Regions from separate parts of the Pseudoalteromonas espejiana DSM 9414 genome, predicted to be linked through region 2. Evidence: predicted binding sites of a transcription regulator. Region 2 holds the regulator's gene; the other holds the start of a gene.

What was found. The regulator NrdR, encoded in region 2, represses ribonucleotide reductase genes. The targets are predictions, from matches to a motif close to AAACACNANATNTNGTGTTT.
Region 1: the regulator NrdR is predicted to act here: its motif matches at 3,660-3,679, upstream of nrdA (class 1a ribonucleoside-diphosphate reductase subunit alpha).

What each region holds. Positions count from the first base shown of each region.
Region 1 covers NZ_CP011028.1:1,761,231-1,766,549, forward strand. The annotation lists gene yfaE (class I ribonucleotide reductase maintenance protein YfaE) at 1-50, opposite strand, end outside; gene nrdB (class Ia ribonucleoside-diphosphate reductase subunit beta) at 50-1,180, opposite strand; gene nrdA (class 1a ribonucleoside-diphosphate reductase subunit alpha) at 1,254-3,536, opposite strand; gene PESP_RS08115 (HAD family hydrolase) at 3,949-4,629, opposite strand; gene ubiG (bifunctional 2-polyprenyl-6-hydroxyphenol methylase/3-demethylubiquinol 3-O-methyltransferase UbiG) at 4,629-5,319, opposite strand, start outside.
Region 2 covers NZ_CP011028.1:850,547-855,865, reverse strand. The annotation lists gene ribH (6,7-dimethyl-8-ribityllumazine synthase) at 1-353, opposite strand, end outside; gene ribBA (bifunctional 3,4-dihydroxy-2-butanone-4-phosphate synthase/GTP cyclohydrolase II) at 455-1,567, opposite strand; gene PESP_RS03895 (riboflavin synthase) at 1,597-2,250, opposite strand; gene ribD (bifunctional diaminohydroxyphosphoribosylaminopyrimidine deaminase/5-amino-6-(5-phosphoribosylamino)uracil reductase RibD) at 2,267-3,400, opposite strand; gene nrdR (transcriptional regulator NrdR) at 3,403-3,852, opposite strand; gene glyA (serine hydroxymethyltransferase) at 3,956-5,212, opposite strand.

The sequences.
Region 1 (5,319 bases), 910 kb from region 2:
CACTGGCTGTTATCTGCAAGCGTTATGCTTGCAGTGGGTTTGTCACTCATTATAAATCAAAGTCACCAAATTCAGAGGCATCAACTTGTGAGTCAATTTGACCTACAAGGTATGAGCTAATTTCAGCTTCTTGTGGCGCTACTTGCACATTATCTGATACAAGCCATGAATTAATCCATGGGATAGGGTTGCTGTTATTTTCAAACTGAGCAGGTAGGCCAATGGCGGTCATACGTGCATTAGTAATGTATTCAACATACTGACATAAAATGTGCTTATTTAAGCCAATCATTGAGCCGTCTTTGAATAAGTATTCTGCCCATTCTTTTTCTTGCTCTGCTGCTTCTACAAACATTTTAATAGCTTCTTCGCGGCACTGCGCAGCAACAATCGCCATTTCTGGGTCGTCTTTACCATCTTGCATAATGTTTAAAATATGCTGAGTACCCGAAAGGTGAAGTGCTTCATCACGTGCGATTAGCTTGATGATTTTAGCGTTACCTTCCATTAGCTCACGCTCTGCAAACGCAAACGAACACGCAAAGCTTACGTAAAAACGAATGGCTTCAAGAATGTTTACCGACATCATCGCAAGGTAAAGTTTCTTTTTAAGCTCGAATAAATTAACAACAACTGTTTTACCGTTAATTTCGTGCTTGCCTTCGCCGTAAAGGTTGTATAGCGATACAGAATTAATTAAATCATCGTAGTAGGTAGTTACCGCATCAGCGCGTTCACTGATTTTATCGTTACTTACAATGTCATCAAAAATAAGTTCTGGTGATTGAGTTACGTTACGAATAATGTGCGTGTAAGAGCGGCTGTGAATTGTTTCGCTAAACGCCCATGTTTCTATCCATGTTTCTAGTTCAGGAATAGACACAATAGGAAGTAGGGCAACGTTTGGCGAGCGGCCTTGAACGCTATCAAGTAATGTTTGATATTTTAAGTTACTTAAAAATATGTGCTTTTCGTGCTCAGGTAAGGCTTGAAAGTCTAAACGGTCTTTACTTACGTCTACTTCTTCCGGACGCCAAAAAAACGAAAGTTGCTTTTCGATCAATTTTTCAAAAATTGGGTATTTTTGTTGATCGTAACGCGATACGTTAACTGTTTGGCCAAAAAACATTGGCTCTTGCATTTGATTATTATGATTACGACTAAAAGTAGTATAAGACATGTCTATCACTCAAAAAACTATCACTAAAACTATCAGGACAAAGCGGGCAAAGAGCCCGCTTTAAGTTTAACTATTAAATTTTACACGCGCCGCCTGCACAATCATCATCTTCCACTTCTGGAGTGTCGTCTTGTGCATCTGATGCGCCATCACGGGTGTTATGGTAATAAAGTGTTTTAACACCAAGCTTGTAGGCACCTAGTAAGTCTTTTAGTAAGACTTTCATAGGTACTTTACCGCCTTCGTATTTGTTTGGATCATAATTTGTATTGGCCGAGATAGTTTGGTCAATAAATTTTTGCATTATGCCCACTAACTGCAAGTAACCATCGTTTGATGGAATGTCCCACAGTAGTTCGTAGTTATCTTTTAGGCGTTCGTATTCTGGCACTACTTGCTTTAAAATACCGTCTTTACTTGCTTTAACGCTAATGTGACCACGTGGTGGCTCAATACCGTTAGTTGCGTTGGAAATTTGCGACGATGTTTCTGATGGCATTAACGCACTTAGCGTTGAGTTACGCATACCATGCTCTTGAATGCTAGCACGTAACGAATCCCAATCTAAGTGAAGTGGCTCATCACAAATTTTATCTAGGTCACGTTTGTACGTATCTGTTGGCATAATACCTTGAGAGTACGTAGTTTCGTTAAATTTAGGACACGCACCACGTTCTTTAGCAAGCTCGTTTGATGCTTTCATTAGATAGTATTGAATAGCTTCAAATGTTTTGTGCGTTAGTGCATTTGCACTGCCGTCTGAGTAACGCTTACCATTTTTAGCCAGGTAGTATGCGTAGTTAATTACGCCTATGCCTAACGTACGACGACCCATAGTTGCATTTTTTGCAGCCGGTACAGGGTAGTCTTGGAAATCTAGCAGGTTATCAAGTGCGCGAACTGCAAGCTCAGCTAGCTCTTCAAGTTCATCGAGTGACTCAATAGCACCTAAGTTAAATGCAGATAACGTACACAGGGCAATTTCGCCTTCTTCATCGTTTACGTTATTTAACGGCTTAGTTGGTAATGCAATTTCTAAACATAAGTTAGATTGGCGAATTGGCGCCACTTTAGAAATAAACGGGCTGTGCGTATTACAGTGATCAACATTTTGTAAGTAAATACGACCGGTGCTTGCACGCTCTTGTGCAAACATTGAGAAAAGCTCAATCGCTTTAATACGCTTTTTACGAATAGACTCGTCTTGCTCGTATTTAGTGTAAAGCGCGTCAAACTCGTCTTGATCTTCAAAGAATGCGTCGTAAAGGCCTGGCACGTCTGATGGGCTAAATAATGTAATGTAATCGTCTTTGATTAAACGAGAGTACATTAGCTTATTAAACTGTACGCCGTAATCTAAGTGACGAACACGGTTATCATCAACACCACGGTTATTTTTAAGTACAAGTAGGTTTTCTACTTCTAAGTGCCAAAGCGGGTAGAACAACGTTGCTGCACCGCCACGTACACCACCTTGTGAACAGCTTTTAACGGCAGTTTGAAAGTGCTTGTAAAACGGGATACAACCAGTGTGGTACGCTTCGCCATTACGAATATGGCTACCTAGAGCACGAATACGACCTGCGTTAATACCAATACCGGCACGCTGCGAAACGTATTTTACAATGGCTGATGACGTTGCATTAATTGAGTCAAGGCTGTCGCCACATTCAATAAGAACACATGAACTAAATTGACGAGTAGGCGTACGTACACCCGACATGATTGGCGTAGGCAATGATATTTTAAACATCGATACCGCATCGTAAAAACGTTTGATGTAATCAATACGGGTTTCACGCGGGTAGTCTGAGAACAAGCTTGCGGCTACTAAAATATATAAAAACTGTGCACTTTCGTATATTTCGCCCGTTACACGGTTTTGAACCAAGTATTTACCTTCAAGCTGTTTTACGGCGGCGTAGCTAAAGTTAAGATCGCGTGAGTGATCTAGGTATGCATCTAGCTCGTCAAGTTCTTGCTCTGTGTAATCTACAAGTAAGTGCGCGTCGTAGCGTTTGTCTTCAACCATTTTAGTAACGTGGTCAAATAAACGAGGTGGCTCAAATTGGCCATACGCTTTTTTTCGTAAATGGAATACAGCTAAACGAGCAGCTAAGTACTGGTAGTCAGGCGACTCTTTAGAAATTTGATCGGCTGCTGCTTTAATAATGGTTTCGTGAATATCTTTAGTACGAATACCATCGTAAAATTGAATGTGTGATTTTAACTCAACTTGCGAAACCGATACGTTGTTTAAACCTTCGGCGGCCCATTCAATAACGCGATGGATCTTATCAAGATCAAGAGGCTCTTTACGCCCGTCACGCTTGCTTACAGATAACTGTTGGTTCATAGCTTTGCCTGTATTCCTTGGGGATTTAGTATTTTGACCAATGCTTTATACCTCGCAATAGCAAGGTACGTATTCATTTATTATAAGTTTCACCGTGTTGGCGAATTTAATTGAATAACATTTGGCCACAATATCTGGTGTTGTTCAATTTAGAGATCACAAGATAGTGTGGTCTGAGTTGTTTTGCAAGGGACATAATTGCCCCTATTTGTGGATAACTTTGGGATAACGCAATTGTGTTAGTAGACACTCACCCTCGAACAATCATTTAAGTTGAAATATGTAAAAATCAACTAATGATCAGCTAAATTTACGCAATTTGAAAATAAATTTCGACTGCTTTTTTTATCATCAAGCTTTGCGTAAAAACTAACACAATCACAATATATAGTGTTTATTAATTAACATAGCACTATATATGGTTAAAACCGTCAATTGGACTTTGCCAGTTAAAACTTGCATCCCAACCAAGCGCATCGTCAAGGCTCGGTATATAGCCCCAAAGTGCAGTAGCGGTTTGCATACCCGCCGCTTTCCCTGCTTCTATATCTCGTTGTGCATCACCTATGTATAAACAACGACTAGGCGCAACATCCATTAGTTTTGCGCAGTGTAATAAGGGCATGGGGGAGGGCTTTGCTTCTGTTAGCGTATCACCACTTATAATAACACTGGCATTTTTTAACGCAGGGATCGCTGCCACTAAAGGATCGGTTAAAAAGCCGGGTTTGTTGGTCATTATTCCCCATTTTATATTTTGGTTTTCAAGCGCAATTAATAAAGGCTCTACACCATCAAAACAGCGTGTGTGTTTTGCTATATTTTGGCTGTAATAATCAACTAGCTGTTTAATTCGCTCTGTTTGCGGTTGAGTGGCCCATTGTTCTTTAAAGCCCAGTTCAAGTAATGCGCCGGCACCATTAGATGCTGCTTTACGGTATTCATCAGGACTAACGCGGGCAATGCCTTGGCTTTTAAGTACAGCATTAAGTGCTGCACCTAAATCGTCAGCGGTATCAAGCAAGGTGCCGTCTAAATCAAATAAAAAAGCGTCGTACTCAAAAGGTGTTAAGGGTGAGTTTAAATGGTCCATTACGCTAGCTTCTGAAAATGTAGAATGTAATTAACACTTACATCGGTATTAAGCGCATATTGCTTTGAAAGCGGGTTATAAGAAAGGCCTGCACTTGCGCGTACTTTTAATCCTGCTTGTTCAGCCCAAGCAATTAATTGCGCAGGTTTTATAAACTTTTTATGGTCATGAGTGCCCTCGGGAACCATTTTTAACAGTTTTTCTGCGCCAACAATGGCGTATAAGTACGCTTTAGGGGTTTTATTAAGTGTTGAAAAAAACACATCAGCCCCGGGTTTTGCAAGCTCAGCTACCGCATGAATAATAGAGGCAGGGTCGGGCACGTGCTCTAACATTTCCATGCAAGTAATTACATCAAAGCGTGCTGGGTGCTGCGTTGCAAACTCTTCTGCGGGTACTTTTATATAATCTACATTCACGCCGGTCTCAAGGCTATGCAATTTGGCTACAGTTAATGGCTCTTGGCCCATATCTATACCTGTAACACGTGCACCCATACGCGCCATGCTTTCGCTGAGTATACCGCCACCACAGCCTACATCGAGGGTTTCTTTGTCAAAAAGCCCTTGTGTTTTGTTGGCCACAAAGTCCAATCGTAACGGGTTAATTTCGTGAAGAGGTTTAAATTCTCCATCTTGATCCCACCAACGCTCTGCGATGGCTTCAAATTTTGCTATTTCTGCGTTATCT
Region 2 (5,319 bases):
GTTAATACGCCAAATGCAACCGGGATATCATACTCAAGCGATACATTTGCAAGGCCTTTGTTTGATTCGCCAGCAACGAGGTCAAAGTGTGGTGTACCACCTCTGATCACTACGCCTAATGCGATGATTGCATCATACTCTTTTTTTGCTGCAACGCGTTTCGCTGCTAAAGGTAATTCAACTGCACCAGGTACATATACAACAGTAATGTCGTCATCAGCTACGCCACCAGTACGCTTAAGCTCATCAACAGCACCTTCAAGTAGGCTGCTACCAATAAAGTCGTTAAAACGTGAAATAACAATAGCGAATTTTTTGCCTGGAGCGTACTTATTACCTTCAATAATTTTCATTTGATAACCCTAAAAATATGTTCAAGCGGTTGCGATTGCGCAAAAATTGCTGCGCATCATACCATAAAAATAAAAAAATAGACTAGTTTAAAGCAAACCGCTTATTGCGGCTCAACGTAATCGACTACTTCTAAATGAAAGCCCGAAAGTGCATGATACTTTTTAGGGCGGCTCATTAAGCGCATTTGTTTAATACCTAAATCGGCCAGTATTTGTGAGCCAACACCAACAGTACGCGATGTACCTTTAAATTTACGAGGTGTTACGCTTTCACCGGCATCGGCCGCAGCAAATGCTTTAACTGTTGCTTCTAACTCTTCTGTGCTTTCTTGTTTACCTAAAATAACTAAGGCACCGTCATTTTTAGCAATATAAGCCATCGCATCAGAAAGGCCCCAACTACGATCCGCACTTCTATCTGAAAGTAATATATCGTTAAAGGTACTTTGCAAGTGCACGCGAACAAGTGTTGGCTCTTGCTCTTTTACTTCGCCTTTAAGCAATACGTAATGTAATTGACCGTCAATGGTATCTTTGTACGTGACTAAATCAAACTCACCGTGTTCAGTTGGCAGTTTACATTTAGCAACTTGCTCAATTGTGGTTTCGTTTAAGTTACGGTATTCAATTAAATCGGCAATAGTGCCAATTTTAATATCGTGCTCTTTAGCAAACACTTCTAAATCAGGGCGGCGCGCCATTGTGCCGTCGGCATTAAGTATTTCAACAATCACTGATGATGCTTCAAGGCCTGCTAATCGCGCTAAATCACAGCCAGCTTCGGTATGGCCTGCACGTGTTAAAACGCCACCCGGCTGTGCCATAATTGGAAAAATATGACCTGGCTGTACGATATCGCTAGGCACCGCACCTTTTGCAATGGCCGCTTGCACTGTACGTGCTCTGTCTGCTGCTGAAATGCCTGTTGTAACACCTTTAGATGCCTCAATAGACATAGTAAAGTTAGTAGAAAACGCAGCACCGTTGTTTTTAACCATTAATGGTAAGTCAAGTTGCTCACAGCGCTCTTGGGTCATGGTTAAACAAATTAATCCACGGCCATGGGTTGCCATAAAGTTTATCGCTTCAGCGCTAATGTGCTCTGCGGCAATAATTAAATCGCCTTCGTTTTCTCGGTCTTCGTCGTCCATTAAAATAACCATTTTACCGGCTTTAATATCGTCTATGATTTCTTGTGCGCTGTGTAAATTCATAAATTTGCTCATGTATGTTGTCAGTGTCGTTATTTAACAAAACCAGCTTTAGCTAGTAAGCTCATTGAAATGTCTGAGCCAGTTGGTTGTTCAGCCCCTTTAATTAGGCGCTCTAAATAACGTGCAATTTGGTCTACTTCTAAATTAACCTGTGTGCCAACTTTAAAATCGGCAATGGTCGTCTGCTCGCTCGTGTGCGGCACAATTGTTAGCTTAAACTTGTTAGCCTCAACAGCGTTTACTGTCAGGCTTATGCCATCAATACATACAGACCCTTTGTACGGAATGTATTTCATTAAGGCTTCATCGGTACTAAGCCAATATTCTGTAGCACGTGCGTTTGGAGTAATAGCTGTAATAGTTGCTATACCATCAACGTGCCCCGATACTAAGTGCCCGCCTAAACGCGATACTGGCTGCATTGCTTTTTCAAGGTTAACTATTTGGCCAATATTATAATTTGCAAACCCAGTTAGGCTGATTGTTTCGTTAGATAAGTCGGCACTAAAGCCATCAATGTGTTTATCTACAACGGTTAAGCACACACCATTAGTGGCAATACTATCGCCAAGCTTTACATCATTCATATCAAGATTAGCGCTTTGGATACGAATAGCTAAATCGCCTTGTTTTTTTTGTAGTAACGCAATTTTGCCTGTAGCTTCTATTATTCCAGTAAACATAGCCCTACTCTTTTAATTAAGTGTTTGGAACGTGAGTTGTGGCGGTTATACGAATATCGTCGCCAATATTTACACATTCTTTAAAGGTTAAATTAACGGTGTTTTTCATATCCGTTAGCGGCGCAAAATTAACTAAACTTTTTGCATCACAGCCCATTAGTTTAGGCGCTATATAAAAAAGATATTCGTCTATTAACTTAAGCTCTGTCATTTTTCCAGCAAGGGTTGCACCCGCTTCTAAAAATACATTATTAAATTGCAGCTGAGCCAATGTTTCTAAAACAGCGTTTAAACTTACTTTTTCATCTAGTGCTGGCACCTCTATGTGCCTTACAAAATGCGGCCATTGCTTTGATTTATCAACCTTGGTGGTAAAAATTATTACTTCACTTTCAATTTTAAACAAAGCAAGTTCAGGCGTTAACCTATTTCGTGAATCAATTATAACACGCACAGGTTGGCGAAGCGGTAAATCTGTAGGTAAAGATTGGGGTAATTCGCTTTGACGTACATTGAGTTTTGCATCATCAACCATTACCGTATCGGCACCCGTTAAAATCGCGCAACTTTGCGCACGCTGTAATTGTACGTCTTGGCGAGCGGCTGGGCCTGTGATCCACTTACTTTGACCATTTTTTAGCGCGGTTTTGCCATCAACACTTGCTGCCATTTTACATGTTACGTAAGGCAAGCCGTGCTCCATGCGCTTAAAAAAACCTAAATTAAGTGCGCGCGCTTGCTGCTCTAGTAAACCATAAGCTACTTCAACACCGGCATCGCTGAGTATTTTAAGCCCTTTGCCAGCAACTTGCGGGTTGGTATCAACCATTGCAGCTATAACTTTTACAACACCTGCGGCTTTTAAACCTTCAGCGCACGGTGGAGTGCGTCCGTAATGACTGCACGGTTCTAGCGTGACATAAGCCGTAGCGCCTTTTGCTCTTTCGCCAGCCACTGCAAGCGCATTAACCTCAGCGTGGCCCTGCCCTGCAAGCTGATGAAAACCTTCACCAATAATCTGGTTGTTTTTAACTAACACACACCCAACATTAGGATTTGGTGTGGTTGTAAATCGCCCTTTTTTGGCAAGTTCTATGGCGCGCGCCATATACATTTCATCTTGTTCGGTAAATGGTATTTGGCTTTGCATTACTACTCCCCTAAGCGGGCAATTTCTTCACCAAACTCGCGTATATCTTCGAATGAGCGATACACAGAGGCAAATCTTACATACGCTACTTTATCGAGCTTTTTGAGCGCTTCCATAATGCACTCACCGACTAAGTGGCTTGATATTTCGCGCTCACCCGTGGCACGCAATTGCGATTTAATAATATTAACGACTTCATCGACTTGTTCGGTACTCACTGGACGCTTTTCAAGTGCGCGATTAAGGCCATTTAGAAGTTTATCTTCGTTAAATGGTTCTCGGCTGCCGTCTTGTTTTATTACGCGCGGCATAACGAGCTCTGCCCCTTCAAATGTAGTAAAGCGCTCATGGCAATCGTTGCACTCACGACGACGGCGAACTTGGTGGCCTCCGCCGACTAGGCGAGAATCAATAACTTTAGTATCTTTTGCGGTACAAAATGGGCAATGCATAACTCGGTACTTCCGTTTTAAACAAAAAAGGCCGCTAAATAGCGGCCTTTTATCTTAGCAAAAAACTAAGTGGTTGTGATCTAAATTACTGCTGCTTATACAATTAAGCGTATACAGGTAATTTTGCACAAATTGCTTTTACTTTTTCTTTAACTTGCGCTTGTACAGACTCATCGTTGATGTTGTCTAATACGTCACAAATCCAGCCAGCAAGTTCTTTAGACTCAGCTTCTTTAAAGCCACGACGAGTAATTGCAGGTGAACCAATACGCAAACCAGAAGTAACAAACGGTGAACGAGGATCGTTTGGTACAGAGTTTTTGTTAACTGTAATGTTTGCATTACCAAGCGCTGCGTCGGCATCTTTACCTGTGATATCTTTATCGATTAAATCAAGTAAGAATAAGTGGTTTTCTGTTTTGTCAGATACTATTTTGTAACCGCGTTCTTGCATAACAGCAACCATAGCTTGTGCATTTTTAACTACTTGAGCTTGGTATGTTTTAAACTCTGGTTGTAATGCTTCTTTAAATGCCACTGCTTTTGCAGCAATAATGTGACATAAAGGACCACCTTGGCCACCTGGGAATACAGCGCTATTAAGCTTTTTGTATATAGCTTCGTCGCCACATGCTGAAATAATTAAACCACCACGAGGGCCCGCTAATGTTTTGTGTGTTGTCGTTGTTACAACGTGTGCATGAGGTACTGGGCTTGGGTAAACACCCGCAGCAATTAAGCCTGCAACGTGAGCCATATCAACAAATAAGTAAGCGCCTACTTTATCTGCAATTTCACGGAATTTAGCCCAATCTACAATACCTGAGTACGCAGAAAAACCACCAATAATCATTTTTGGTTTGTGCTCAAGCGCTAGCGCTTCAACTTGTGCGTAATCAATTTCACCTGTTGCTTCGTCTAGCCCGTATTGGATTGCATTGTAAAGCTTACCAGAGAAACTTACGTGTGAACCGTGCGTTAAGTGACCACCATGAGCTAAGCTCATACCTAGTACTGTGTCGCCAGCTTCTAATAATGCTAAGAAAACAGCTGCATTTGCTTGAGAACCCGCATGTGGCTGAACGTTCGCATAGTCAGAACCAAATAACTCGTTTGCACGGTCAATTGCTAGTTGCTCAACAACATCAACGTGCTCACAACCGCCATAGTAACGTTTGCCTGGGTAACCTTCAGCGTATTTGTTTGTAAGCTGTGAACCCTGTGCTTCTAGTACACGTGGGCTACAGTAGTTTTCTGAAGCGATTAATTCTATGTGCTCTTCTTGGCGAGCAGTTTCTTTGTTTATCGCGTCAAATAACTCTGGATCAAAATCCGAAATATTCATGCTACGTTCTAACATTGGGGTCTCCTAGGGCAACGTGTATGGTGTTTTTTAGAGGCTTTATTGTACGCTTTAAACGACTCTTTGCCTACGCTCTTAAGTTGAGGATATTTAAACAGGGATTG